4 regions of the Peribacillus sp. JNUCC41 genome follow, and region 4 is predicted to be linked to each of the others. Evidence: riboswitches for the same ligand, from Rfam matches in the RefSeq annotation. Region 4 holds a riboswitch; each other region holds the start of a gene.

Region 1 (7,745 bases), 290 kb from region 4:
ACCCTCTTCCAGTTTCAAAACGGCAATCCGGTGTGGCCTGTATAAATCATTGTTCATCAATGTCGCATATTCGACTATTTAGCTTATCTTCTATTTTCTCTTCAAACAATTAAGTTATGTAACTATCCTTTACCTCTTCTTCGAGAATCTCCGGGGAACATTCACCTAGGTGAATGGGAAAAGAATCAGCAAAATGCAGCGAACCGCCTTTCCATACTTTTGGATACAAACGATCATCCCCTCTCAATACGATCGCCACAAAGTCCCACGAAAATTCCAATTGAAATGATTCCACCGTAAAATCCAATGTTTCTTGGATTGTATCGAATTTCACTAAATTCCTTGCAGTCAGTCTTAAATGATTCTCAACCTTTTCCAGCAGTTTCGTTCTTTTCTCGCTCTTATTCATAGGAGTAACCCCCATTTTCATAATTCATTTAAATACAGAAAAATCTGAATCATGGAAGCGAAAGCGATTAAGAAGGCTTTGGAAATTTTTTTGCCCTTCATCATTGGATGTTGCCCATCGGCATTTCTTGAAATTTCCCCCTTTATGCCTTTTACCTTCATTCGCCTATAATACGAAATGAATAGCCCTCGGTTTGTCGTTAATATTATCCATATAGATTGAAAGAAGGACTCATGCTATAATTTAGTGCGTTAAAACAGAAATGAACACACATATATAGAAAGAAGGAGTGTTTCTTTGAATACATCTGGATATAAACAGGAATGGTTCGGCAACGTTAGAGGAGATATTCTATCGGGAATTGTCGTTGCCTTGGCATTGATTCCGGAGGCGATTGCCTTTTCGATCATTGCTGGCGTTGACCCAATGGTTGGTCTATATGCCTCATTCTGCATTGCCATCGTCATCTCTTTTGTCGGCGGAAGGCCGGGAATGATATCGGCAGCCACTGGTGCAATGGCACTCGTCATGGTCGATCTTGTAAAAGATCATGGCTTGAACTATTTACTTGCTGCAACAATATTGACTGGTTTGCTGCAAATTTTACTAGGGGTTTTAAAGATCGGGAAATTAATGAAGTTCATACCGAAGCCGGTCATGACTGGTTTTGTGAATTCTTTAGCCATCTTGATTTTCACGGCACAGCTCACCCATTTCGTGGGCGAAACATGGATCATGTATGTCATGACAGCCGTTTCTTTAGCTATCATTTATCTTTTTCCGCTGATCACGAAAGTCATACCTTCACCACTTGTCGCCATCATATTCATGACGATCGTTGCAGTTGCCACGGGGGCTACGGTGCGGACGGTTGGGGATATGGGGCAATTGACCGAAGCGCTACCGATGTTCATGCTTCCAGATATCCCTTTGACCTTCGAAACTTTGGCGATCATTTTCCCTTATTCCATAGCCCTTGCATTTGTTGGGCTGCTTGAATCATTATTGACAGCCCAAATAGTCGATGAGATGACTGACACGGACAGTAATAAAAATAAGGAAGCCAAAGGCCAGGGGATTTCGAATATCATTGCCGGATGCTTTGGCGGCATGGCGGGATGTGCAATGATCGGCCAATCCGGTATCAATATTAAATCAGGAGGAAGGGGGCGGCTCTCCACTTTTGTAGCTGGCGCATTTCTTATGGTATTAATCGTGGTATTGAATGATGTCCTTATTAAAATCCCGATGGCTGCACTTGTCGCAGTCATGATCATGGTTTCAATCGGGACCTTTGACTGGTCTTCCCTAAAGAGGCTCACTAAAGCTCCTAAGTCGGATGCAGCCGTGATGATCGTGACGGTCCTCATTGTCCTTTATACACATGATTTATCAAAAGGGGTATTTGCCGGAGTGCTCTTGAGCATGATTTTCTTCTCCGCTAAAATTTCTAAAGTGGCTGTAGTGAAAACGGAAGATATTCAGGCTAAGAAAACCATTTATCATATCAGCGGGCAGGTATTTTTCGCTTCTGTCCAGGACTTTGTTTCGAAGTTCGACTTCAAGGAAAAAGCCGATTCAATCGTCATCGACTTTTCCCATTCTAAAATCTGGGATGCTTCAGCAGTTGGTGCCGTTGATACGGTTATCCTTAAATATCAGCTTCTGGGAATACCTGTCCAAGTGCAAGGACTGGATGAAGAAAGTTCGTTATTGCTTGAAAAACTCGCCACATCAGAAAGTAAAATATCTTGAAGAAGTAAGTTTTGTTGAATAGAAACTTTTCAAACCGACAAAATAGATAACATGAATTATTTCCTTTTGAAAGGGGCGAAAAGCATGACACCCGAGCAGGATTATACAGCTGCAAATCTGTCACCGGATTTATTGAATGAACTGAAAAGCTTTGAAAACAGACTTGGCGAGGAAGCCAACAAAGAACTGATTGTCATTGCCTATGAAAAAGAAAAGGAAGCTTTGAATTAAGAAAAAAGACTCAACCACCCTTAATGGTGGTTGAGTCTTTTTTTGCATATACAGAAAAAGGATGTCCATGTTTTTAATGAACACCCCCTTTTCCTGTATTATTTGCTGAATACGTCCGTTAAGATCGGCACGATTTGTTTTTTACGAGATACAACGCCTTCTAAGACGGCGATGTTATTGTTTAATGAAACGTCGTATGCTTTTTCCACTGCATAAGCTGCTTTACCAAGCGCCAAGGCAGCAGAGTCATTAGTCAAGATATCCGTTACGACAAATAGGAATAAGTCCAATTCTTTCTCAGCGATGACCGCTCCAATCGCCGCTTCCAATTCTGCTTGCTTAGCAAGGACTTCGTTCGGATCTACAGCATTGACCTGTGCTATCTCCACTTTAGCCATCCCCATGGAGAATTCCTTTGCATCAAGCGTGATAAGCTGGGCAATCGTTTTGTCGCTCAAGTCAGCTCCGGCTTTCAACATTTCCAAGCCGTATGTTTCAGCGTCGACTCCCGCAATGGCAGCCAGTTCCATTGCTGCTGCAACGTCTTGCTCCGTGCATGTAGGAGATTTGAACAATAACGAATCGGAAATGATGGCAGACAACATAAGACCTGCGATTGCTTTAGGGACTTCGATGCCATTTTCTTTATAAATTTTATTTAAAATGGTTGCCGTACAGCCAACTGGTTCCGCCCGGTAATATAGTGGATCGCTTGTTTCAAAGTTAGCGATACGGTGATGGTCGATAACTTCCAATACACGGACTTGGTCAATATCTTCAGCACTTTGCTGGCGTTCGTTATGATCGACCAGGATTACACCCTCAGCTTCCCCTGCGACTTTTTCCACAAGGCGGGGAGCTTCGAATTTGAATTGGTCCAATGCATATTGGGTTTCACCATTCACTTCACCCAGACGAACTGGTTCAGCGTTGATACCTAACTGCTTTTTCAGGTCTGCATAAGCGATTGCTGAACAGATTGTGTCTGTATCCGGGTTTTTATGTCCAAAAACTAATACTTTTTCCAAGATTTTATCCCCTTTTTCTTAAATATTTTTCCGCGAATCCCCTCATCGCAATAAGGGAGAGCCACCTTCACTAGACAATTTATTTTAACACAAAATCGCCTAAAATCAGTGCTTGAATTACCCATTCCCCAATAAATTCTTTCATTCCTTCGCACTCTGCCCTCACTTTGTCAATAGATAAGGGTTGGTTTTTTTCAAATATATTAGTTGAATTATCATCGTATATGGCTTACGATAATATAAGCAGAAATACTAGATATTGATTACATAAACATTACCAATAACTATATATAGAATTTTTTATAATCCAAGGTGCCAGTGATGGCTGAAAAGGGAATCCGGTGTAAACCCGGAACTGTCCCCGCAACTGTAAATGTGACGAAATGAGAAACCCACTGTATAGCTCTCTATACGGGAAGGACTCAAAGTAGGATGATCATGAGTCAGGAGACCTGCCTTGAATTTTTCACGTTTCTTATTCTTCGGGGATTGAGATGATGAAACGATAGTTTAACGGCTATTTTTTCATGGCTCTTTTATTCTATCGTTTGATCCGCTCAATTCATTGGGCGGTTTTTTTATTTTAGAAGGAAGTCAACAAGGAGGATTATTAATGACTCAAACATATAACTCTACCATAAGTGAAAATGACACAGAAGCGAAGTCCGTCCAGCTCGAGATGTTATCAAAGGAATTCGAAGGCCATCTCGATATGGAAAAGTTCAAAAAGCGTTTTACAAAATGGCTAGATCGCAAAAGTGACTCAACCGAAGAACAGGCATCAAAAAAACTGATTCAGCTCGCTCTTGAAAGTGTGGATATCGATGCTCCGGATTGGACGTTCGTTGCTGCAGCAGAACTGTTGAATACAATGTATAGGGATGCACAAGCCAATCGAGGCTATGAAGGCATGAGTTATGGCCCATTCTATGAGCTGATCGCGGAACTCTCCCAGCTTTCAGAAGGTCAGCGTTATCCTATTTATAAATCAGAACTGCTATCTTCATATACGAAAGCGGAAATTGAGGAATTGGGTTCGGTGATCGATCCGGAAAAAGATAAATTATTCTCGTACATAGGCATCTACTTATTGAACGACCGCTATCTGGCCCGCCCTCAAAAGGACAAGGTCTACGAACTGCCACAAGAACGTTTCATGATCATCGCGATGGAAATCATGCGATTGGAAAAAACGGAGCACCGCCTGCAACTTATTAAAGAAGCATACTGGGCCATGTCCAATCTTTATATGACCGTTGCTACTCCTACACTCTCCAATTCAGGTAAAACACATGGACAATTAAGCTCCTGCTTTATCGACGCAATTGAAGATTCCATTGACGGAATTTACCTATCAAACTACGATGCAGCAAAAGTATCTAAATTTGGCGGCGGAGTAGGTCTTTACGTCGGTAAGGTTCGATCGCTTGGTTCTGATATCCGAGGTTTCTCTGGAAACAGTTCCGGCACGACTCCCTGGATTCGACTATTCAACCAGACAGCTGTAAGTGTCGATCAATTGGGGCAACGTAAAGGTGCCATCGCGATTTACTTGGATGCCTGGCATAAAGATATCATGAGCTTCCTCGATTTAAAGACACAAAACGGGGATGACAGATTAAAAGCCCATGATATTTTTACAGGCGTATGCATACCCGATTTATTCATGGAAGCTGTACGCGACAGAAAAGAATGGTATCTTTTCGATCCGCATACCGTTAAACAAACCCTTGGATTTTCACTTGAAGATCTTTATGACGAGAAGAAAGGCGAAGGAAGCTTCAGGAATCATTATGCACTTGCTGTCGAGGCCGCAGAAAATGGCACACTTCCAAACTATAGCTTTGAAAAAATCAAAGCGATGGACATCATGAAAAGCATCATGATTTCTCAATTGGAAGAAGGCGTACCGTATATGTTCTACCGCGATGAAGTGAATCGGAAGAATCCCAATAAGCATAAAGGTATGATTTATTGCTCTAACCTTTGCACGGAGATTGCCCAAAACTTAAGCCCTTCGACAATCACGGATGAATATGAAACAGAAGATGGAGATGTTGTTGTGGTTCGTAAAAGCGGCGATTTCGTTGTCTGCAACCTTTCATCCATTAACTTGCCCCGGGCAGTGGGCAGCGATGTTTTGGAAAGATTGATTCCCATTCAGATCCGCATGCTGGATAATGTCATAGATGTTAATAATCTTCCTGTCAAACAAGCATCCATCTCGAACAAACGTTACCGGGCAATTGGTTTAGGAACGTTTGGATGGCATCATTTACTTGCCACACAGAATATTTATTGGGAATCCGATGAGGCTGTTCACTATGCAGATGCTTTATACGAAAAGATCGCTTACTTAACAATCAAGGCATCCAATGAATTGGCTAAGGAAAAAGGTTCATACCCATATTTTGAAGGATCTGATTGGCATACAGGGGACTATTTCGAACTGCGTGACTATACAGATCAAAAATGGATGGATTTAAAAGCAGACGTGCATGGACACGGGACCCGTAATGGCTATTTAATGGCCATTGCCCCGAATTCTTCGACAGCTAAAATCGGTAATTCCACGGATGGAATCGATCCTTTGTATGAAATTGAATTTTACGAAGAAAAGAAAAACTTCAAATTCAAGGTGACAGCTCCAGGCTTGACGCCAAATACGTATGAATATTATAAAAAGACGCGATTTAATTTGGACCAACTGGAAAGCATCAGGCAAAATGCAGCCCGCCAACGCCATATTGACCAAGCAATCAGCTTTAATCTGTATGTACACAATACAATCAAAGCGAAGGTTCTATTGGACATACATTTAACGGCATGGGAAAGCGGATTGAAATCAACGTATTATGTTCGTTCGACTTCTTCCGAATATGACAATGCCTGCGAAAGCTGTTCAAGTTAACGACTATCATAACCCAGTAATCTATTCTTAAAGGAGTTTTCACGAATGACCAATCATATCAAAAAGATTCGGATGCTCGAACCTACGCATCCAACCAAAGCAACCGGTGTTTTCAAAGGAGAAGCTTCAGGCTTCCTCCTTTGGAACGATATTCAGTATGAAAAATTCTATGATACCTATACACAGCTCATCAATAACTTTTGGAAGCCTTCGAGCGTGAACATGATTCAGGATAAAAAACAGTGGGGCGAATTGGACGAAGATATCCAGGACGCTTTTCTCGATATCCTTACAATGATTGCTGGAATGGATAGTCTTCAAACGCCCACTTTAGTAGAAATCCTTCGGTACATCAAAGATCCGGCGGCAAAAGCTATTCTGGCCAACATGGCCCAGCAGGAATCGATCCATAATGAGTCTTATTCCTATATCCTTGCTTCCTTGATTCCTGTAGGCAAACAAAAACAGCTATTCGACCGCATTAAAGAACATCCTGAAGTGATTAAGCGTAACCAACCGATCGTTGATGCTTATCAAACGTTCGTGGACGATCCCAGCCCTCAGCATTTATTCGAGGCACTGATCCATTCAACGAACCTTGAAGGGATATATTTCTATCTGGCTTTCGCCTTTTATTATAATTTAGGACGACAAAATTTAATGACTGGTTCCGCTACGATGATATCTTATATTCATCGCGATGAAATGGTCCATTTCGATTTCATTGGAATGCTCGTTCAAATCTTGATGTATGAATATCCTGAGTTAAATAATGAAGAAAACACGAAGTTCATCTATACAACGATTGAAAAAGCAGTCGAACTCGAAAAAGAATGGTCTGAATATATGCTCGAAGATATCCAAACCAAAGCCGATCTCGATTTGGAAGAATTCAATGAGTACATCGAATATATCGCCAACAAACGGTTACGTATGCTAGGCCTTGAGAATTTGTATAAAGAGTATGGCGACAATCCGATGCCATGGATCAAAACGTTCGATGATGAATCGATCGGACTTACCAAAACCGATTTCTTCGAACAGAAGTCAAGGACATACAGTCAAGTAAATGCCAGCAATGGGTTCGATGAGCTGTAAAGTTGCCATTGTCTATCATTCTGCCGGAGGCAATACAAAAGCGCTTGCTGAAGCCCTCGCTTCCCTTTTACCTGAAGCTGGACTATATCGAATGAATGAATTCGACTTACGCACATTGCCGGATTACGATGCATTGATCGTCGGCACCTATACATGGGGCAATGGGGAACTTCCTGCTAAATCAGCAGCCTTTTATAAAGAACTGGAACAGTTGCCTATTGCTCATCTGAAATCGGGAGTCTTCGGAACTGGTGAAACCAACTATCATCATTTTTGTGGGGCGGTCGATCATTTCCGGGACATGTTATTTGCC
Region 2 (7,745 bases), 1.5 Mb from region 4:
GATATTGAGCTTGCAAAAGAAAGAACTGAGGAAGAAAAGTAATGAATAATAAGATTTTTGGTTTTTAGGAACAAGAATGATCGCCTGCTATTTCAAAGATCCCCTAGCTTTTGGAAAGAGGAAACAATAGCTAGGGGATGCTTAATTAATAAATCCTTTCAGTCTCCAACATTTGAAGCAATTCTTCCTTCGTTCTTGGGAAAAGGTCCCGTTCAGACGGTTCCCTTGATTGAAGAAGGGCTTGAAACATTTCAAAAACCCACGGCTTCTCCAGATGTGCCTGCAGCAAAACGTCTTCATCATGGAAAACGGATACGGGATCCCCTTGGTATATGACCTTACCATCGTTCATGACAACCACTTCATCAGCCCATTGATATGCTAAATTAACATCATGAGTTGATAGGATTATCGTTTTGTCATGGTGGTGGATACTGTCTAGCAGAGCCATGATCTGTCTTGAGAAATAAGGATCCAATCCAGCTGTAGGCTCATCCAAGAGCCAGACATCAGGTTCCATGGCGAGTACCCCTGCAATGGCGACACGTTTTTTTTGCCCAAGGCTCAAAAAATGGGTGGGTCTGTCTTTAAGTTCCGTTATTTCCGTTTCAGCCATCGCCCAATTTACTTTCTCCTGGACTGCTTTTCTATCCCATCCTAAATTCATCGGTCCAAACGATATATCCTGTTGTACATTAGCGGAAAAGAGCTGCGAGTCGGGATCTTGAAAAACAATCCCGACTTGCTTTCGTAATGATAATAATGCTTTACGGTCATATTTCATTTTCTTGCCCTTAAATCTGATCTTTCCTGCCGTAGGTTGTAAAAGCCCATTTAAATGGAGGAATAAAGTCGATTTGCCGGCACCATTATTGCCTAGTAATGCTATCTTTTTACCGTGTTGGATCGTTAGCGAAAGGTCGTTTAAAGCAAACGTCCCATCCGCGAATTGATGTGTGAGGCCTTCTATATGAAAAATATGCTCGTACATTCTTGGGTTGCCTCCAATTTACAAATATTCATTAATAAAGATTAAGCTTCCTAGTATTACAATCGCGATCAGCCAATTGCGTGAGGAATAGGTGTAAGTATCCTCTATATAGGAAAGGTTCTCCTGATAGCCTCTTGCGTTCATGGCCATCGTCAAATGTCCAGAGCGCTGCAATACTCCTAAAAATAATGATGAGGTTAGTAATCCGAGAGATCGAATGCCTTTCATTAACGAACCATACCCCAGCCGTGAAGCTTGTGATTGGTGAATGGCCAAAGCCGTTTCTAAAAAAATAAAGATGAAGCGATAGGTCAATTCTATTAAATCGACCAATAAGGAAGGCACTTTAAGTTTTCGCATCACCGATAGAATGACGGTAATGGGTGTAGTTAAGGTAAGAAAATATAAACAGCTGATGCTGCCTAATACGACAGTGATCAAATTGATCACTGTTCCTATGCTGTCATCGCTGATGAATATTTGCCAGTTCCCGACCTTCCAGGACCACCATATATTCGAAAACGAAGTAAATTTGCTTGTAAAAGAAATAAGGATGGTAATTGTTCCTGATAGTATAAAAAATCCCGGTAATAGAAGTAATTTAAGATAATAAGAAAGCGGGATTTTTGCCGCAAAAATGATTAAAGCGCTCATCACCGTAAAAGTGATGAGCGAAACGGTCATATCCCTTACCGTTAACGAAAATAGCATAAGGGAGAGTGCAAAAACCATCTTTTCCAACGGATGTACATCCTTTAGCCCATTGAAATAGGCATATTTATCAATGAGTAACATGCTTCGATTTTCCGGGAATTTCCTGTTTGGTTTGTTTATTCCGTTGTCTCGTTACACCTATGAAATAACCAATGAAACCGGCTCCGATTGCAGCTTGCAGCGCAAATAATAAACTTTCGGTTTCCGCACCTGGCGGCTCCCAAATACTGTTGAACCATGGCTTGTATTCCGGCTGGATTTTGGTGATGGCTTTTTCAGCTTCTCCATCGGCACCGCCAAATTCCGTTCCTTGTTGGGTGATTAACGGTATGGTAGCAAGAACGACGACCAGGAAAAGCAACAGTAAACTTTTTTTCATGTTAACGGGCCTCCTTAGATAAAACTCGCAGCAATTTCAATTCGCCTAGATTGTATTTTTTTAAGAAATTCATCACGACGACTGTCAATAACCCCTCACTGATTGCCAAGGGAATTTGGGTCAGGGCAAAAATCCCTGCGAATTTACTGAAAGAGGCCATGAATCCTCCTACCTCGGATGGAAAAGCAAGAGCAAGTTGAATGGAAGTTACCACATAGGTTCCCAAATCTCCAAAAGCAGCAGCCAAGAACACGGCAAATGAAAAGGACCAACCTAATTTAGTTGCGCCCTTGAAGACGAAGTAAGCAATGAACGGTCCGCAAACGGCCATGGAAAATGCATTGGCCCCTAATGTCGTCAATCCTCCGTGAGCCAGTAAAACGGCTTGAAATAACAGAACGATGGAGCCAACGACACTCATGGCCAACGGTCCGAATAGAATGGAGCCCAAACCAACTCCGGTAGGGTGTGAAGAACTTCCCGTAACGGAAGGAATCTTTAGGGCAGATAAAATGAATACAAATGCACCCGATAAGCCAAGCATCATTTTTGTTTCTGGGTTTTCCCTTACTTTGGATCTAATGGACCGGTAACCCAGGATTAAAAATGGGAGCGTCACGGCCCACCAGAATATAGCCCATTCAATGGGTAAAAAGCCCTCCATGATATGCATGGCCATTGCCCGTTTTGGGACGAAAAGCAGTAAAATGACAAAATAAATGGTCTTCCAATTGGTTCTTTTCATTCTTTCTCCTTTCAAAACTTTTAATTTTTCTGATCAATCTTGAGAAGAAAGGCGCGCCCAACATAAAAAGCACTTCTCTCAAAGGAAAGAAGTGCGTAATGAACAGGAATTTTGCAGCATAAACCAACCATGGGCCTTTCTGCCTGATCCGCACACCCATCCTCGTAGGTTGAAACAGTTTCACGCTTCATGGCAGGTCTCCTGGCTTTGGTTCATCATCCCATTACATCCTTCCCATCTCATTTGACAGTGGAATAGTTAAAGTAATAGGACTCCCCTTTACAGTGGCGGGACCGCTCCGGATTTTCACCGGCTTCCCTTTTAAGCTGAACTCCGAAAAATTCAACACCATAAAACTTATGTAATTATTTAGAAAATTCTCGTATAGTGTACCATAAAGAAATAATTCCAGCTACACTATCTTTTTTTTTTTTGACTAAATTTGTTGCAAGGAAAGGCTTGTTGACAGGATATACACTATTAAACTTTTCTAAACAGTCGGAATAAACTATTGAATTTTGATAAAGTTGTTATATGATAGATAAAGTTAGTTAGAAATGTATAATAAAACCAAATATTTCATTTTAAAAGTGCCCTTGTGTGAATAAGCAAGGGATAATAGGGAAATCGGTGAAAATCCGATGCAGCCCCCGCTACTGTAAACGCTGATGAAATTGTCGATAGCCACTGGCATTGTTGCCGGGAAGGGACAAGGTAAAATGAAGCGTAAGCCAGGAAACCTGCTTTTAAAATTGCATGATACTTTTCGGAGGGAAAGGTAGAAGGACTATGACGATTTTGGGAGATTGGGCATTCTTGCCTGGGGCTCCTCATCCATATAGTTTTTTTAAACCTTGACTCTTATGTTAAGGTTTTTTATTTTGCCTTTTCCCTGAACGCAGGAGGAAGAACATGACTACTTGGAACTTAATGGGTACAAATACACATCTGTTGATTTGTAATGGAAGCAGCTGTATGAAAAAGGGCGGGGAAGAAGTAACCCAGGCGATTCGCGATGAAATTACTTCCAAAGGACTGGACATGAAAATCCATACAACCAGGACACGGTGTAACGGAAGATGTAAGGATGCCTGCGTTGTGATTGCCTATCCTCAAGGAAACTGGTATCGAGTGGAGACACCTGATTTCGGTCGCCAAATTGTCAGCCATATCGATGATGGGGAGTTTGTTCCACAAATGATCTACCAATTCAATGATGGGGAAATGGCACCCAATCCAAATTTTCCTGCTCATACGGGTATTTCAAAGAACAAAGCGTGAAAGGAGATGTCTTAATGAGTACAAACGGTAAATTATTCGTCGTGGGCTTTGGACCAGGGAATTTTGAACACATTACCAAACGTGCTGTCGAAGCCCTTCAAGAAAGTGACTACATCATTGGTTATAAAACTTATGTTGAACTCATTCAGGGACTGCTTACAGATCAAACGATTATTAGTACGGGGATGACTGAAGAGGTATCACGTGCTCAGGAAGCAGTGAAACAAGCGGAGCTGGGTAAGAAAGTTGCGGTAATCTCCAGCGGGGATGCTGGAGTTTACGGGATGGCTGGGTTGGTTTATGAAGTATTGATTGAAAAAGGCTGGAAAGAAGAAACTGGAGTGGGCATTGAAGTCATTCCTGGCATTTCTGCAATAAACTCTTGTGCATCTTTACTTGGGGCACCAGTCATGCACGATTCGTGTACAATCAGCCTCAGTGATCATTTAACTCCTTGGGAACTGATCGCTAAAAGGGTTGAAGCAGCTGCAATGGCAGACTTTGTCATTGCCCTGTATAATCCGCGCAGCGGCAGGCGGACGAGGCAAATTGTTGAAACACAGAACATTCTCCTTCGCTACCGTTCGCCCGATACACCTGTCGGGTTGGTGAAAAGTGCATATCGAGATAGGCAGGATATTGTCATAACCAATTTGAAAGATATGTTGAATCACGATATTGGAATGTTGACCACCGTCATTATTGGTAATTCATCCACCTTTTTATATGATGACAAAATCATCACACCAAGAGGGTATCAGAGGAAATATACTTTGAATTCGGAAAAGCAACCATTGAAGCCGCATCAGCGTCTGCAAAAAGAAGCGGAACCGTGGGCATTAGATCAAGAAGCCTTCACCGAATCCTCTGGAGGAGTTGGATTACTTACAAAAGCACCTGAAAAGAAGCCAGCTTCCTTTGAAATGGCAATGGAAGCACTGTCAAGAGTCAAGGGGCAAACCGTTCAGCAATCCATTGAGCCGATCGTTCAGCAAAAAATGGAGTCGGTATTCGAACTTGCCGTTAGTCCAGGTGTGGCGAATAAACAATTCACTCCCAAACAAATGATGACACTTGCGGAAGTTGTCGGGGAAAAGGGCACGATGGAATACACGCCAAATCATAAAATCGTATTAAAGATTCCGACAATGGATCCGGAAGTCATTACGGGGAAATTGCAATCAGCAAACTTTCTATTATCACCGATTGGAGATGTACTGACATTAAAAGCATGTGATTTCTGTGATGGTGAAAAAACCGAATCCATTCCTTATGCGGATGAAATACATCGGGTGCTTGGCGGAATGAAAATGCCAAAGGAACTTAACATCGGTTTTAATGGGTGTGGGATGGCTTGTTATAGTGCTGTGATGGATGATATCGGGATTGTCTTTCGAAAAGGGAAGTTTGACTTATTTCTTGGAGCTAAACCGGTTGGAAGAACAGCCCATCCAGGTCAGCCTGTTGCGGAAGGCATTGAACCTGAACAGCTTGTTGAACTGATTATTGATATTGTCACGGAGTATAAGCAAAATGCCCATCCAAATGAGCAGCTTTTTAAATACTTCAAACGTTCGAAAAAGATACAGAATTTTTCTTATCAGGACATCGCTCCCAAGATAAACATAGAGCCTGCGCCTTGTGAAGACTAATCAAGAGGGGGAAAATAAATGAAAGCAGTTTTGTTCGTAGGACACGGAAGCCGCTTGGCTTCGGGAAACGAAGAAGTCCTTCATTTTATTGAAAATATGATTCCGGCATTGGATGGGCGCTTCCTTATAGAAACGTGCTTCTTGGAATTTGCGGCACCGAATATATCCAAAGGCATTGATAATTGTGTAAAACGAGGGGCTTCTGAAGTTATCGTCATACCGATCATTTTGTTGCATGCAGGACATTCGAAATTACATATCCCAGCTGAAATAGAGGATGGGAAAACAAAGTATCCAGAAGTGAAATTCACATATGGCCAAACGATCGGGGTCCACCATGATATATTGACAATCCTGACAGACCGTCTTGAGGAAGCGGGATTCGATACAGCTTCTGAACAGGCTGAGACAGCAATATTGCTGATTGGCCGAGGTGGCAGTGATCCTGATGCAAATAGTGATATATATAAAATTTCACGATTATTATGGGAAAAATTGAACGTAAAATGGGTCGAAGCATCTTTCATGGGTGTAACGGACCCGCACGTTGACGAAGGTATTGAACGATGCATCCGCCTAGGGGCAAAAAAAGTAGTGATGCTGCCATATTTCCTCTTCACAGGGGTGTTGATGGAAAGAATGGAGGATATGCTGAAAGGCTATCAAGAGCAATATCAAGATCAAGAATTCATTTTGGCGAAGTATTTTGGATATCATCCAACATTACAGAACATTCTGCAAGAACGTGTAATTGAAGCTAGTGAGGGCAGATCAAGCGGGGCACGTGATTTGGAAAACTATCGTAAACATGTCGAGGAACATGGACATGCCCACCATCATCACCATCATGACCACGATCACGATCACCATCATGATCACCATCATGATCACGATCACGACCATAATCATGATCACGATGGGCAAGTGGCGGGGACGTCAAAATGATTTTGTTTTTGGCGGGTACAAGTGATGCAAGGGAATTAGCGATTGAGATGCAGCAGGTGGGATTCAAGGTTTTGGCAACTGTTGTAACCGAATCGGCGGCCAAAAGTTTGCAAGATGCAGGCATATCCACCCGGATTGGCCGCTTAACTGCAGAGGATATGACATCTTTAATTTCTGAAAAAGGTTTTCAGGCTGTAGTTGATGCAAGTCACCCATTTGCCGAAGAAGCATCCAAGAACGCCCTTAACGGAGCAAAGGCAGCAAATGTCCCTTATATTCGTTATGAGCGTGAAAGTCAACGGTTTCAGAATGATAAATTGATAGTTGTCCGTGATTATGAGGAAGCTGCCAAGCTTGCCGCTGTGAAACGGGGAGTCATCATGCTCACGACAGGAAGTAAAACCTTGGCCGTGTTCGCAAAAGAATTGGTAGGGCTAGAGAATACAAGAGTCATAGCGAGAATGCTGCCGCGCATGGACAATATGGAAAAATGTGCGCAGCTGGGCATTGAACAAAAAAATATCGTTGCGATTCAAGGGCCATTTTCCAAAGAATTAAATAAAGCTCTATATGAACAGTATGGCGTCACTTTGATGATTACGAAAGAAAGTGGCAAGGTCGGTGCGGTTGATGAGAAATTGGAAGCAGCATTGGAATGTGGAATAGAGACGATCATGATATCGCGACCGGATGTTGACTATCAAAATGTTCATTCCAGTTTTGATCATGTCATCGCCGAGTTGAATAAACAACTAAATGAAAAATAGGAGGAATGCAAGATGGATTTTAAAACGGATTTTAAACCACTAACGGTAGACCCAGACAAAATATATGATTATAGCTTCTCGATCATAGCTGAAGAAATGGGCAATCATGATTTTTCTGAAGATGAATGGAAGATCGTCCGCCGGGTCATTCATGCTTCAGCGGATTTTGAATTGGGAAGAAGTGTCATCATCCATCCAAATGCCATTCAAGCTGGTATGGAAGCCATTCGCAAAGGTAGACATGTCATTGCGGATGTGCAAATGATCGAGA
Region 3 (6,564 bases), 410 kb from region 4:
CCCTATCAGGTGTATCATGACGTTCCTTGGCCTCTTTCCTTGTTTGCTCTTTATTAATTGGGGTTTCTTCAGTGTTCTTCACTTCCTGTTTCCATTCCGAATCGTAAAATTCAACTTCCCCATCAAAACCCTTTGTCGGCTCGAAGGGAACCCAGCCTATCCCTGCAAAATAAACCTCGACCCAGGAATGCGCATTATTATTGGTCACCTTATAAACGGATTCGCCATCAAGGATTGATTTTTCCCCTTCCGTATAACCCTTTACCCACCTTGCAGGCATATTGGCGGCTCTTAGTAAAACGACCATTGCACTTGAAAAATTATCACAATACCCTATCTGTGTCTCGAATAAGAATTGATCGACATAATCTTGATTGCTCTCCGGATAGGGAACATCATCCTTAGAATAAATGAATTCAGGTCCGTCAAAATAATCCTCAATGGCTTTTGCTTTATCGTACCAATTCGTTTCATTTCTTATAAGCCGGGATGCCAATTCATATATCCGGTTTGGCAAACCCTCTGGAAGCTGAGTGTTTTTTTCCATTATTAAATCCATCGACCCGTCGGGATCCGTTACCTTCCTTAACTCAGCTATATCAAAACTCTGCATATCATAGCTAAGCTCATACTCTTTCAGGGAAAGTCGTTCGCCATTATCCTGTTCGGAAATAACTTTGTCCATTCCCTGATAATATTTGAAATCCTTCCCGTTTTTGGCCTCAATCTTTTTTAAATACCCGGATTGCGGATGAAGGATATGGGAATATGATTCCATCATGGACACATTTGCCGTCATTCCTTCTGTCCTCACCACTTCAGTAACGTCGTGAAGACCTAAAGATGCCATATCCTGTCCGTTGGAAAAAGTGTGAAAGTCCGTTTCCAGTATGGAATCCCACCCTTTACCGGTATAAATATCCTTGTTCTCGACTTTCCAGTAATGTCCTGCAGGAGCATTATTATAAAAAACGATGGAACTATCCGGCTCTATCGAACCGCCAAGCGCCGAATCGTCTTCATCATATCCCACACTTTTACGCTTCGAACCGCCTTCTTCTTTCCCCGCTTTATCAGAATAAGAAGTAATATAAGGCACCGGGTCCGGCCACTGCGGAGAGAGCTTCGGGGCAGCGAAACCAACAAGGACACTTACCAATATCATGCCGGTCAGCATCAAGATCCACTTATTGATGGAAGCCATCTGAAACTTGATCCTCTCCTGTATCGTCAGACGCAGCAGGGACAGCAGGCCTAGCATCAAGAAGCCGATGATGATTATTCTAATCATTGCCATATCCCCCGCATAAGGAGTGAATGTGTCTAGTACAGATATAAAAATCACCGTTAACATAAAAAAGAAAAAGATGCTTTGCCTCACCATCACCCAGTAATGGATCAAGTATGTTACAAGCCAAAGAAGGACAAAAAATAACAACGTTCGAAATGGATTTGTGATCAACTCCCAATTCCCATCATATATGAAACCAAGATTGCCCTTAAAATCCGCTAGAAATCCTTTCAGCCATGACAATTGAAATAAAGCGTCGTTTAAATGGAGGAACTGTAATGAAATCATTATATAAGCACTATTGAGAATAACTCGGATTGACCAATGTAGGCGGAAATAATGCAGCAGCAGGGAAAAGAGCAAAAATAAAATAAAAATGATGATATTACCTGTATCGGTGAGTTTATCGACAGGCCTTAACCATTCAGTAATCAACAACAGACCAAATACATACATCAAGACATGCATGTATCCTTCCAACTTTTCGGTAGTGACATTCACTTTGCCATCACCTCTGATCTATCAAACTTTAGTTGGCCCTGTTCAAAAAAGCTAACCTTCATCCCCCTCGAAACAGCTGTAGAACTTGATAACCTTTCCTCATCAGTAAGATTTGCCTGTTTCTTAACACATAACATTAATCCCTGATTAGGCTGGAAAGCACTCAATATGTCCACCTTTTCTAAAGTTAAGTCTGAAACGATGAATATCACAGCAGCGTTTGCCGGAAGAATTCCCTTCCTGACATTTTCATTTAATGCGTTTACAACACTCGGCTCTTCTTTAACAAGTCTGTAAAAAATCTTTCGTTTCTGGTTATTGCCTGCTGCTGCCGGTATGATCATCCTCGACCCCATACTCACATACCCAATTTCCATGCCTTTCTTTAACATGGCGTGAGCAACGGAAGCCGCCATTACAATGGATTCTTCGAATAAATCCGACGGCTTTACATCAAGCATGATGAATACATCCCGGTTTTTCTGCACTTCGAATTCCTTCGTCATGATTTCACTCGTTCTGGCCGTCGCCTTCCAATTAATCCATGACAACTGATCGCCTGGCTGATATTCCCTTACTCCGGATACCACTGAATGTTCCCGTTGTGTTTTCTTTGTTGAAACCACTGCCCCCTGATTGAACACTCGATCAATACCACTGTAGGCAAGCTCATGATAACGAGGAAAAACAGTTATTTTCAGAGGTGAACTATATATCGCTTCCTTTTCGACTAACCCGAAAAAATCCCCAACCCAAAAGCGGATCGATTGAAATGAATGCTCTCCACGCTCCATGTCTTCCAAGGTATATGACATGCTGAAGGTACGCCTGAATCCCGGAAAGATAATGACTTTCCTTTGGAATCCCCTATCTTCCAGACGCTGAGGGAATTCCTCCTCTACCACCATAAATAATAGGGGCAGCCGGTTTTTACGGATAAACGTCAATGCTATTTCAACAGATTCGCCGGCCTGACATTCCCTTTTATTGACCTTTCTCTCAACGATCAAATCATGCAGCGGATAAAACAGCAGAATCAAAGCGTACACAGAAAACGGCAAAAATGAATAAAAAATGAACCAACTGACAAAACCACCTTGAAACATTGCATAGCAAAAGGAAACGGTCATGAGTAATACAAGTCCGACCACACTCATATTTCCCCTTAAAATGTTGATGAATTTGCGCATTAGGTCATAGCCCGCTTTACAGGTACCTGTGTTGTCGCCACAACTTCATGTATCACCATTCCAGCATCGAAGCCATCATACTTCGCTTCAGGTTTCAAAATAAGCCGGTGGGAAAATACGAATGGAACCAAATATTGAACATCGTCCGGCAGAACATAGTCCCTGCCCTGGACCAGCGCGTAAGCCTGGGCTGCCTTCATCAAGGCTATCGATCCACGCGGGCTTACACCTAAATAGACCCCTTCATGCGTACGTGTTCGATTCGCCAATTCAACAATATATCGTTTTATTGTGTCATCCACTATCACAGCTTTTACCTCAGCCTGTAATTCTATCAATTCATCCAAGGTGATGACGGCTTCCAGCTCATCAAGCGGTACCGTGTATTGAGCTCTATTAAGAACCTCTATCTCTTCTCCCACACCCGGATAGCCCATTTTCATTTTTAATAGGAATCTATCCAATTGAGCCTCCGGAAGCGGATACGTCCCCTCGTATTCGATCGGATTTTGTGTCGCCATTACGAAGAACGGCTTCTCCAATCTCCTTGTGACACCATCAATCGTCACGCTTGCCTCTTCCATGGCTTCAAGTAATGCAGACTGAGTTTTCGGCGAGGTCCGGTTAATTTCATCGGCTAAAATAATATGTCCCATTATCGGACCTGGCCTAAAAATGAATTCTTGTTCCTTAGGATTGAAGATCGAAACACCAGTAACATCAGAAGGAAGTAAATCAGGTGTGAATTGAATTCTCTTAAAGCTTGCACCTATAGATTTTGCCAGTGCCCTTACCATGACTGTCTTCCCCACGCCCGGAACATCCTCCAATAAAACATGTCCACCGGAAAGGAGTGCCACGATACTTAGTTCTGCTATATCCCGTTTTCCGATAATCACCTTTTCGATATTCCCCAGAACGATTTCCAGTTTTTGATTGACTTGCTTATAATTCATTCTCTACCTCCCGGGATTCACAGTATCACCATTATTTCATACCTTTTCTATATCAAAATTTTACATTAAGCACCAATTAAACCTTACATTGTAAGTTTACTAGATATTCGGTAAACCATAAACGAATTTGTCTAAAAATATTAATGCAGTCTATTGAAAAAGGTATGGTAAACTGTTGCTAAGTGAATATGAATCTTGCAGAAAATGGTGCTGCATTGTCAGCTTAATAGGGAATTCGGTTTAAAACCGAAGCTGTTTCCGCAACTGTAAGTGCTAATGAAATAAGATGTTTACCACTATTTGAGGATGTAATCGCTCGCCGACTACCGGCCATTTAACCCAAATGGGAAGGTTCTTAGAGTAAAATGACGCACAAGCCAGGAGACCTGCCTTTTTTCATCGTATTATGCTCTTCGGAAGATAGGAGATTGTACGGCTCTCCCATCTTTTTCTACTACAGATATATAGATGCCCGAAGCCGACCAAAACTCTTGGTCGGCTATTTGTCTTGCTGGGAAAAGCAATACGGAGGTCATTCACCCAATACGTAAAAGGAGGAAGATTTATGGCAAAGAAAGACTTTCGTTTTTTATGCTACCCATACATGCGTGAGTCAGTATCGACCGTCGATTTTGAAATCCGCACAGACTCATTGACGACACAGATCGGCTTGGCCGCCTCACTTACTGAGGACGTCCCCGATGTATACTATGACTTAATGGAATTATTGCCCATGGTTTACCATTTAAACGGCTCAGTCCGTGGGGTTTTAGCCATTACCGGCGATGATCTCGACCGCTTAAGTGCAATCTACGACCGATATGTCGCTGAAGTGAGGGATCGAATCGAAACATTCGTCCTTCCACAAGGATCAACCGCAGCATGTACTTTGCATACTTGCCGCAGTGAGGCCAAAAAGTCCGTGCGCGCTTTACACAAGGTAAGTCTAGAAAAGGAAATTCCAGGAATTCTTTTTGATTACGCTCACTTGCTTGCAAATGTATTATTTGTGATGGCAGTCTACGTCAATAAGCAACAGGGGATCGAGGAGATTCCTTTTATAAGTAAATCATACCCAACCAAACCAATGAAAAAGAAAACGGAGGAATAAATAATGAAGAGAACCCTAGGATTCAGTTGGATTTCCATGCTGATGCTTACGCTTTTCCTCACCGGATGCGGAGTGAACGATGATCAATCCTCAAAGGATAATAAAGATAGTAAAAAGGTCGAAGATATCAAGGACTATACCGTTACGGATGATTCTGGTAAAAAAATAAAATTCGAGAAAATCCCGGAAAAGGTCGTTTCACTTCAGCCAAGCAATACGGAAATCTTATTTGCCCTTGAACAGGGTGATAAAGTCGTTGGCGTGACCGACTTTGATAATTATCCAGAGGAAGCGAAGGATATCGAACATGTTTCAGACTCCGTTAACATCAATGCAGAAAAAATCATTGCCTTGAAACCTGATGCCATCATCGCTTATTCCATTGGGGATGAAACGGCACTGAAACCACTTGAAGATGCCGGCATCCCTGTATTCATCATTAAATCTGCGGCAAATTTCGATGATGTATATGGTGATATCGGGCAGATTGCTAAAGTGATGGGTGTAGCCGAAAAAGGGGATGAATTAGTGAAAGATATCAAATCCCAAATTACAAATGTCCAAGAAAAAGTGAAAACTGTAGATGAAAAGGAGCAAACATACTTTGAAATTAGCCCTGCTCCGGAAATCTATACAACAGGATCGGAGACCTTCCAAAATGAAATCCTGGACACTGCCGGCATAAAAAACATCTTTGATGACCAAAAAGGCTGGGTTAAAGTATCCGATGAAGAAATCGTCAAAAGGAACCCTAAATCCATCATCACCACGGCCACGTATGCAGATGATGCCATTGGTGAAATTAAATCGCGTAAGGGCTGGGTAGATATCGATGCGGTGAAGAACGATGAAGTCCATTTACTTGATGAAAATATCATGTCACGTCCTGGACCAAGGATTGGGGAAGCTGTTGAACTCGCAGCAAAGACTGTCTATCCTGACTTGTTCAAATAACACGATAAGAGGGATGCGCCAATTAATCGGCGCATCTAAGTTTGTAGTCAAAAGGGGTTCGGAATTAAAAAATTCTGAACCCCTTTTAGAAACACCAATTTGGGCCAGGTTTAAGAGAATTAGGCTCTACATCGACTATGTTAAGCCATTTTTGAACCTTGCCATGTCCTATGGGCCATCTTCTTTTAATTATTGAAAGCGAAATGAGCATCGTCTGTATCGACTATTTTTAAGTCCCCTTAATGTAATCCAACGAATACCATGCTTTTCATTTGCATCTGCGAATACATGCCAAATTGTTTTTTGTATTTCGGATATCCATTTTTTACACCATGATGATTACGCAGATGATATGCATCTGAAACATACGCCCGCCAGTCCTCAGGTATGGTTACTATCTAAATGTTATAAGGTACGAGACTCCTGCTTAGAAATGCGCGCCTAAGGAGACCCAGCAGGCGCAAGCCGAGGAGGCTCCCTGACCACCCGCGAAAAGCGAGTTTCCTTAGCGGAAATCAATGTCCAAATTGTACAAGCCATAAAAAAACGGCAGGCAAACTT
Region 4 (7,745 bases):
GAAAACCTCCATCATGCCAATGATGTACAATATCGGGAACTATGGGCGCTATCCTGTAGATATTTATAATAAGGTCATTCGTTTTGTCCTTACGTGGGCGCTGCCATTCGCGTTTGTTGGTGTCTATCCGGCATCTTATTTCCTAAGAAAAGAAGAGTGGTATGCATATGCATTTGCCACACCTGTAATCGGGGTTGCCTTTTTCGTGATATCCGTTTTCATATGGAATCAGGGAGTGAAGAGGTACCGCGGGGCAGGGAACTAAAAAAACCCCTTCAACAGCATTCATGTTGAAGGGGTTTTTGTTTAGTTCCTTTTTTTCTTTCTTTCAATATATCTTGCTTGTGCTTCATCATATTGCTGCTTTTCCTCTTCCGTTTCCGGAATGACCTGAGGTACTTTTGTCGGCTTACCGTCTTCATCAATGGCCAGCATCGTTAAAAAAGCGCGTGCCGTAAGCTGTTTTTCACCTGTTAATAGGTTCTCACGCTCCACTTTCACGAATACCTCCATTGATGTGCGATGAGCACAGGTGACATAAGCTTCAAGATTGATCGCATCCCCTGTCTTGATGGGGGCCAAAAAATCAAAAGAGTCGCTTGAAGCAGTCACAACGGGTTTTCGACAATGGCGCATAGCTGAAATGCAGGCTATTTTATCAACATAGGCCATTACTTTTCCGCCAAAGATGGTATTGTGATGATTTGTATCCGGTGGAAAAACAAGGTCGGTTAAAAAAGTCCGTGACTGCTGTGTTGGATGGGCAACATTCTTTTCCATCATTGGCCTGTTGGTTTGGCCAAAAGGTTTTCACGGACGATTTTTGCTGCTTCGACCATGTTATTCAGGGAAGCGACGGTTTCCGGGATACCCCTTGTTTTCAGGCCGCAGTCGGGATTGATCCAAAACTGGTCTTTATTTAATACCTTGATGCCCCGTTCAATCATATCGACCATTTCTTCCACTGCCGGAACACGCGGGCTGTGAATATCATACACACCCAGGCCAATGCCTTTTTCATATGTTTTTTCCTCGAATGCGGAAGCAAGCTCCCCATGACTACGAGATGTTTCGATGGAAATTACATCGGCATCAAGGGAGGAGATGACATCCATGAAACTGTTGAAGTCGCAATAGCACATATGCGTATGAATTTGGGTTGTTTCCTCCACGCTTGATGTGGATATCAAGAATGAATTTACAGCCCAGTTCAAATACTCGTCGCGATCGCTTTTTTTCAATGGCAGACCTTCTCTAAGTGCAGGCTCATCAACCTGAATCATTTTAATTCCAGCAGATTCCAATGCAATGACTTCCTTTTCCAAAGCGAGCGCCAGCTGATAACAAACATTCTCCCTGGAAATATCATCACGGACAAATGACCAATTCAAAATCGTAACAGGACCTGTAAGCATTCCTTTTACCGTCTTCTTCGTCAGTGATTGTGCGTAAACACTTTCCCTGACTGTCATCGGTTCGATGAAATGGATGTCGCCATAGATGACTGGTGGTTTTACGCAGCGGGATCCATAGGATTGGACCCAACCCTTTTCCAGAAAGACGAATCCGCCTAACTTATGGCCGAAGTATTCAACCATATCCGTCCGTTCGAATTCCCCGTGAACGAGAACATCCAAACCGATTTCTTCTTGGATTTCGATCCATTTGCCGATTTCTTCGTTAACGAATGTTTCATATTGCTGAGCGGTCCAATCTCCTTTTTTGAATTTCCCGCGTGCTTGTTTAACTTCAAGTGTCTGCGGAAAGCTACCGATCGTAGTCGAAGGAAGGAAAGGCAATTTGAAAAATTCCTGCTGTTTTTGGTAACGCTCTTTAAATGGAATTTGACGGCCGGCGGTCCTGGTTTTAACCTTTTCGACTTTCGATCGTACAGTCCCATGATTCCGTGCATTCGAACTTGCTAACGTTTGAACCGTAATTTTATTGGCATCGACTTTTTCGGCGATTGCTTCAAAGCCTTGATTATTCCCTTTGACCAAGAGTGTGATTTCCTCAAGTTTCTCGTCAGCGAAAGCAAGGGCCTGTTTCACTTCTTTTGAAAGGGCGGATTCATTACGAACGGTCACTGGGACATGAAGCAGGGAACAAGAGGGCTGAAGCCAGATTTGGTCTTCGGCTACCTTTTTCTTAAGAGTCTCGATCAATTGAATTTTTTTCGATAAATCAGATAGCCAAATGTTTTTTCCGTCAATCACACCTGCAGCAAGCACTTTGTCCTTCGGGAAGCCGGATGCTACAAGATTACTTAGATTCCTCCCTTTATCATGTACAAAATCAAGACCGATTCCTTGGACTTTTAATTCGATGACTTCTTGGTAGTGTTCCACGGCATCAAAGTATGTTTGTAGCATGATGTTCAGGTTTGGTGCTGCTTCATTCAGCTTTTCATAGAGGTAAGTAACAGTTTGCATATCATCCTTGGAAATGGATGAAACAAGAGCAGGTTCATCCATTTGTACCCACTTCACGCCTTCTTGCTCCAACTCCCGCAGGATTTGCGTGTATAGGGGAAGCAAGCTCAAGATGATGCCAGGGATCTCTTGTTTATTGAAGCCTTTGGAGAGGGAGATGAAGGTATAAGGTCCGATCAACACGGGCTTCGTTTCAATCCCTAGCTTTTCCTTGGCTTCCCGATATGCTGCAAGTGGTTTATTTTCTGTTAAAGTCAGCTGTGGCAGTTTTAATTCAGGGACAATATAGTGATAGTTCGTATTGAACCATTTCGTCATTTCGGAAGCGACTTCATTATTGTTTCCGCGAGCCATTGAATAATAGACCGAAAGGGGAACGCTACCGCCTTCATAGGCTGTATAACGTTCAGGAACAAGACCGAACATGACGGACATATCGAGCATTTGATCATAGAAAGTGAAGTCGTTGACAGGAATGATATCAATGCCCCGCCGCTTCTGTTTTTGTACGTTGCCTAAACGGATTGCTTTTAGTTGTGCCGTAAATTCGGCTTCATCGATTTTACCTGACCAGTAAGCTTCCAATGTACGTTTCCATTCACGATCTTCCCCGATTCGAGGGTAACCCAAACTACTGCTTTTCAAAATTCCCATCCTCCCAATTCATATTATTGAACAATAAAAAAAGCATCCCTAACCGTCAAAAGAGAAAGTTAGAAATGCTTAAAATAAGAGGCACGCAGAATGCCCCTTACAATTATAAGGTCCCTAACACCTCCCTATCTCCCGTAGGTTAAAACAGTGTTGTTGAAATAGGCAGGTCTCCTGACTTGGGGATTATCATTAGCGGCGGGCCTTCCCGATCCGTTGATCAGTGGCATATTGGATGGCGCTAACACTCCCATTACAGTGGCGGGACCGTGCCGGAATTACACCGGACTTCCCTTTTAATCCTAATTTATAATTAGGAACCTATTTCCACATATGAAATTTTACAAAACCTGCCTTTATAAACTGTTTGCAGGTTGAAGATTTTTAAAATAAAAACTATTTTAAAAATTTAGACAACCTTAACATATCCAACCAAAAGGGTCAACATGAGATTCGGGAAAAGAATCCGTTTTTTGAGTGTGTTGGTGATGAGGATAAGGTCTGTTCCTAAAAAAGAATATATTGTTTGGACAGGGAGTATGTATAGAGGGAGTGGCGTATTGAAATGGGGCGTTGGGGATGACTTTCTACATCTTGATTGCAGGAATCATTTTTTGCATGGTGATGAGCATTCGTACGTTATTTCTTGTTGAGTCGGGAGGAAAGAAGTTTTCTCTGGAGGATATGCTGTGGCTTGGCAATTTATATGCGACGATATTGGTTGGATTTGCACTGATTTATTTATTATACGAGCTTCAGAATCATTCGGTGATTCTTGATATGGGCAATCGGTTGGATGGCACTTTCTATGAACAGTTGAAGACTTCCTTTTACTTTAGTGCGATGACGATGTTTTCTGTAGGTTATGGAGATATAGCCCCGATTGGCATGGGAAGGATGATAGCTACCATTCAGGCTTTCATCGGGTATACACTGCCGGCAGCGTTCGTGATTCGGACAGTTATCGATTTGGAGCAGAAAGATAGGAAGGATAAATGAAAGTTGTGTTTCTTTCGATTATTGGGTACTCTTACCATAATGAAAGAAATGGAGGGTTCAATATGACTGTTAAAATTGGAGAAAAAGCACCTGATTTCAAACTCCCTGCAAACAATGGTGAAATGGTTTCCCTATCGGATTTTAAGGGGAAAAACATTGTTTTATATTTTTATCCAAAAGACATGACGCCAGGTTGCACGACGGAGGCCTGTGATTTCCGGGACCATAATGAGCAATTTGAGGAATTGGACGCGGTCATCATTGGTATCAGCCCAGATCCAGCGGCACGTCATGAAAAGTTCATCGAAAAGCATGGATTGCCTTTTCTGCTGCTTGCTGACGAAAATCATGAAGCGGCTGAATCATTTGATGTTTGGCAATTGAAAAAGAACTTTGGCAAGGAGTATATGGGCATTGAACGTTCAACTTTCCTGATAGATAAGGCTGGTAAGGTAGTCAAAGAATGGCGTAAAGTAAAAGTCAAAGGCCACGTCGAAGAAGCTCTTGAAACTCTTCGCGACCTCGAAAAATAAGGGACAGGCAGATGAAGGATGAGCGAATAACGAAGCTTGCAGCCAGGCTGATTCATCATTCGATACAAATACAGCCAAAAGAGAGAATCCTCATACGGGGGCATATCAACACGAAACCATTATTGAAAGAGCTGATTGATGAAATATACAGAGTGGGTGCTTATCCATATGTAGAACTCGAAGACGATGAGATAAGCCGCCACCTGTTACAAGGGAATGTGAAGGAACAACTTGACACATCTTCGCAATGGGCTCTGAAGAAATATACGGATATCGATGCAGTCATCATCATCACAGGGGAAGAAAACGAAGTGGAAATGACTGATGTTCCCATCGAGAGGCACCGTCTTCAGGGGGAGGCCATGAATTCCCCCACTCTTTTCTATGTAAACAACCGACGTTGGGTCTTACTTAATTATCCAACCAACGCATCAGCGCAAAAAGCCGGCATGCCCTTCAACACGTACCAAGACTTTCTGTTGAACGTTTGCACCATGGATTACGGGAAAATGGAGGCGGCCTTGAAACCGTTAAAACAATTGATGGAACGGACTGACAAAGTCAGGATCGTTTCACCAGGGACAGATTTGACCTTTTCCATTAAAGGTATGCCGGCCATCATATGTGCCGGAAAAAAGAATTTACCGGATGGGGAAGTGTTTACGGCACCCATAAAAGATAGTCTCAATGGAAGGATATCCTTCAACACACCCACAACCTATGAAGGAATCACCTTTAGTGACATAGAATTAAACTTTGAAAAGGGAAAAATCATTAAAGCAACTTCCAATCGTGACTCAGAAATGAACCAAATTCTTAATATTGATGAAGGGTCCCGGTTTATAGGGGAGTTCGCAATTGGAATCAATCCATATATATTGGAACCTATGGACGATATATTGTTCGATGAGAAAATAAGCGGGAGTCTGCACTTGGCTATTGGACTCTCCTATGAAGAAGCGGATAATGGAAATCGTTCATCGATACATTGGGATATGGTCTTGATCCAGCGTCCGGAATATGGGGGCGGTGACATCTATTTTGACGACGTCCCGATCAGAAGGGATGGCGATTTCATTTTGCCTGATTTACATGCATTAAACCCAAATTGTTTAAAATAAAGCCTTTTTTAATAAGGGGAAGGCTTTTGTCCAACTCAAAAAGGGGACACCTGAATATGCTTTATTAAGGGAATACCTCCTCAGAGAAAGTTGCGCGGGACACATAGAGCCCGTGTTTTTTTTATGTTAATTAAAAGGGAGAGATAAACATGTTAATACTTTCGACTGTCATTCCGAATGAAGGTATCCAAACGAAGATGGTGGAAGCTTTTCCAGATTTGAACTTCATTTATCAAAAAGGATGGACGGATGGGCCGCTTCGTGAAGCGGAAATCCTAATTACATATGGTGAAGACTTAACTGAAGAAATCATTGGGAAAGCGGCGAACTTGAAATGGATCATGGTCATGAGTGCAGGGATGGAATTAATGCCATTTAAAGCCATTGAGGAACGTAGCATTCTGGTGACAAACGCAAGAGGCATTCATAAAATCCCGATGGCCGAGTATACGATAGGGATGCTTTTGCAATATGAAAAGAAATTGAAAATGCTTATCAAGAATGAAAAGGAAGAATTGTGGGATAGAAAGATTGAAGTAGGGGAATTGAATGGCAAGACTATGCTCGTTATTGGTGTCGGTGCAATTGGAGGGGAGGTAGCTCGTCTTGGGAAAGCCTTTGGGATGACGACGATGGGAGTGAACCGGAGCGGGAAGCCAGTGGAATCCATCGATCACCTTTATACTCTGGATAATTTATTGGAAGCCTTACCGGGAGCTGATTATATCGTATCTGTCCTGCCAAGTACGGATGAAACGAAGGGCCTTCTGGAAAAAGAGCACTTTAAAGCAATGAAAGAATCTGCAGTTTTCGTGAATATTGGCCGCGGAGACCTGATTAACGATGAAGTGTTGATCGAAGCCCTGGATGCCGGGGAGTTGTCTCATGCCATCTTGGATGTATTTGACCCGGAGCCTTTGGGAAAAGGGCATCCGTTTTGGAGGATGGAGAAAGTCACAGTCACACCGCATCTATCAAGTAAAAGCGGAGAATATCTACCAAGAACCTTTGCCATTTTCGAAAAAAACATGCGTGAATACCTGAAAACTGGAAATGACTTCACCAACGTAATCGACTTATCTAGGGGATACTGAACTCAAAGCAGAAATGGTATAGATTCATTGTGTTCATGAATAAACTAAAAAAGAATGGTTAAGCCATTGAATTATTGACAAATTCAACGCATAAAAGGTACACTATTTATAAATATTACAATTTAAGAATTCATACTTAATTAGAAAAAGAGGTGGACGACGGTGTCTGAAGTTCAGTTAAAAGAAGCGTTGGATTCCTTAAAAGATACCGGTGTAAGAATAACTCCTCAACGCCATGCGATACTTGAGTATTTGATAAACTCCATGTCCCACCCCACCGCTGATGATATATATAAAGCGCTGGAAGGCAAGTTTCCGAATATGAGCGTGGCAACGGTTTATAACAATCTGCGTGTGTTCCGTGAGGTAGGTTTGGTAAAAGAACTTACGTATGGTGATTCTTCAGCAAGGTTTGACTTTGTGACGACGAATCATTATCATGTAATTTGCCAAACTTGCGGGAAAATTGTGGATTTCGATTATCCTGCATTGGATGAAGTCGAGCATTTTGCTGCACAAGTCACAGGTTTCAATGTTAGTCACCATCGGATGGAAATCTACGGCGACTGTACGGATTGTGCGAAAAAAGAATCGCATTAAAAAAAGTTCCTCCACTTGGTTGGAACTTTTTTTCATGTTATCTAGAAATGATACAATTGTTAAAGACTTCTTGAAAGGGAATTCAGCTAGCGGAATTCCTCTAGTCATGCAGGCTTTTTCGGTTATATTTTTCGTTGAATTCTTCGCCTTCCAACTTTTTGTCAAGTGTCAATGGTTCTTCACAATGCATGCAAATATCTACACGCCCTAGTATTTTTGTGGGTTTGCTGCAATTAGGGCAGACAACTTGGATCGATTTTGTAGAAAGCATTCCAATCCAAAAATAAACCCCTGTGCTTGCGATGATGAATAAAA

Evidence for each region. A riboswitch is a leader RNA that binds a small molecule or an ion and turns the genes downstream of it on or off. The one in region 4 is predicted to bind cobalamin.
Region 1: it holds a riboswitch for cobalamin, as region 4 does, so the genes downstream of both, JNUCC41_RS14160 (ribonucleoside-diphosphate reductase subunit alpha) here and metE (5-methyltetrahydropteroyltriglutamate--homocysteine S-methyltransferase) in region 4, are expected to answer to the same signal.
Region 2: it holds a riboswitch for cobalamin, as region 4 does, so the genes downstream of both, JNUCC41_RS20200 ((2Fe-2S) ferredoxin domain-containing protein) here and metE (5-methyltetrahydropteroyltriglutamate--homocysteine S-methyltransferase) in region 4, are expected to answer to the same signal.
Region 3: it holds a riboswitch for cobalamin, as region 4 does, so the genes downstream of both, JNUCC41_RS10980 (hypothetical protein) here and metE (5-methyltetrahydropteroyltriglutamate--homocysteine S-methyltransferase) in region 4, are expected to answer to the same signal.

The regions. Positions count from the first base shown of each region.
Region 1 covers NZ_CP062163.1:2,911,014-2,918,758, reverse strand. The annotation lists gene JNUCC41_RS14180 (hypothetical protein) at 110-409, opposite strand; gene JNUCC41_RS14175 (SulP family inorganic anion transporter) at 707-2,164, shown strand; gene JNUCC41_RS14170 (hypothetical protein) at 2,249-2,395, shown strand; gene JNUCC41_RS14165 (manganese-dependent inorganic pyrophosphatase) at 2,494-3,423, opposite strand; cobalamin riboswitch at 3,717-3,897, shown strand; gene JNUCC41_RS14160 (ribonucleoside-diphosphate reductase subunit alpha) at 4,037-6,334, shown strand; gene JNUCC41_RS14155 (ribonucleotide-diphosphate reductase subunit beta) at 6,380-7,432, shown strand; gene JNUCC41_RS14150 (flavodoxin domain-containing protein) at 7,404-7,745, shown strand, end outside.
Region 2 covers NZ_CP062163.1:4,156,294-4,164,038, forward strand. The annotation lists gene JNUCC41_RS20170 (YozQ family protein) at 1-42, shown strand, start outside; gene JNUCC41_RS20175 (energy-coupling factor ABC transporter ATP-binding protein) at 146-991, opposite strand; gene cbiQ (cobalt ECF transporter T component CbiQ) at 1,010-1,786, opposite strand; gene JNUCC41_RS20185 (energy-coupling factor ABC transporter substrate-binding protein) at 1,773-2,084, opposite strand; gene JNUCC41_RS20190 (energy-coupling factor ABC transporter permease) at 2,086-2,829, opposite strand; gene JNUCC41_RS20195 (hypothetical protein) at 2,850-3,020, opposite strand; cobalamin riboswitch at 3,004-3,197, opposite strand; cobalamin riboswitch at 3,401-3,591, shown strand; gene JNUCC41_RS20200 ((2Fe-2S) ferredoxin domain-containing protein) at 3,742-4,110, shown strand; gene cobJ (precorrin-3B C(17)-methyltransferase) at 4,125-5,762, shown strand; gene JNUCC41_RS20210 (sirohydrochlorin chelatase) at 5,781-6,707, shown strand; gene cobK (precorrin-6A reductase) at 6,704-7,474, shown strand; gene JNUCC41_RS20220 (precorrin-8X methylmutase) at 7,487-7,745, shown strand, end outside.
Region 3 covers NZ_CP062163.1:2,219,395-2,225,958, reverse strand. The annotation lists gene JNUCC41_RS10995 (DUF4129 domain-containing transglutaminase family protein) at 1-1,792, opposite strand, end outside; gene JNUCC41_RS10990 (DUF58 domain-containing protein) at 1,789-2,949, opposite strand; gene JNUCC41_RS10985 (AAA family ATPase) at 2,982-3,938, opposite strand; cobalamin riboswitch at 4,127-4,346, shown strand; gene JNUCC41_RS10980 (hypothetical protein) at 4,504-5,049, shown strand; gene JNUCC41_RS10975 (ABC transporter substrate-binding protein) at 5,053-6,003, shown strand.
Region 4 covers NZ_CP062163.1:2,625,174-2,632,918, forward strand. The annotation lists gene JNUCC41_RS12765 (ABC transporter permease) at 1-265, shown strand, start outside; gene JNUCC41_RS12770 (acyl-CoA thioesterase) at 307-780, opposite strand; gene metE (5-methyltetrahydropteroyltriglutamate--homocysteine S-methyltransferase) at 780-3,086, opposite strand; cobalamin riboswitch at 3,231-3,423, opposite strand; gene JNUCC41_RS12780 (potassium channel family protein) at 3,663-4,082, shown strand; gene bcp (thioredoxin-dependent thiol peroxidase) at 4,145-4,615, shown strand; gene JNUCC41_RS12790 (aminopeptidase) at 4,627-5,736, shown strand; gene JNUCC41_RS12795 (D-2-hydroxyacid dehydrogenase) at 5,886-6,830, shown strand; gene perR (peroxide-responsive transcriptional repressor PerR) at 6,993-7,430, shown strand; gene JNUCC41_RS12805 (YgzB family protein) at 7,531-7,745, opposite strand, start outside.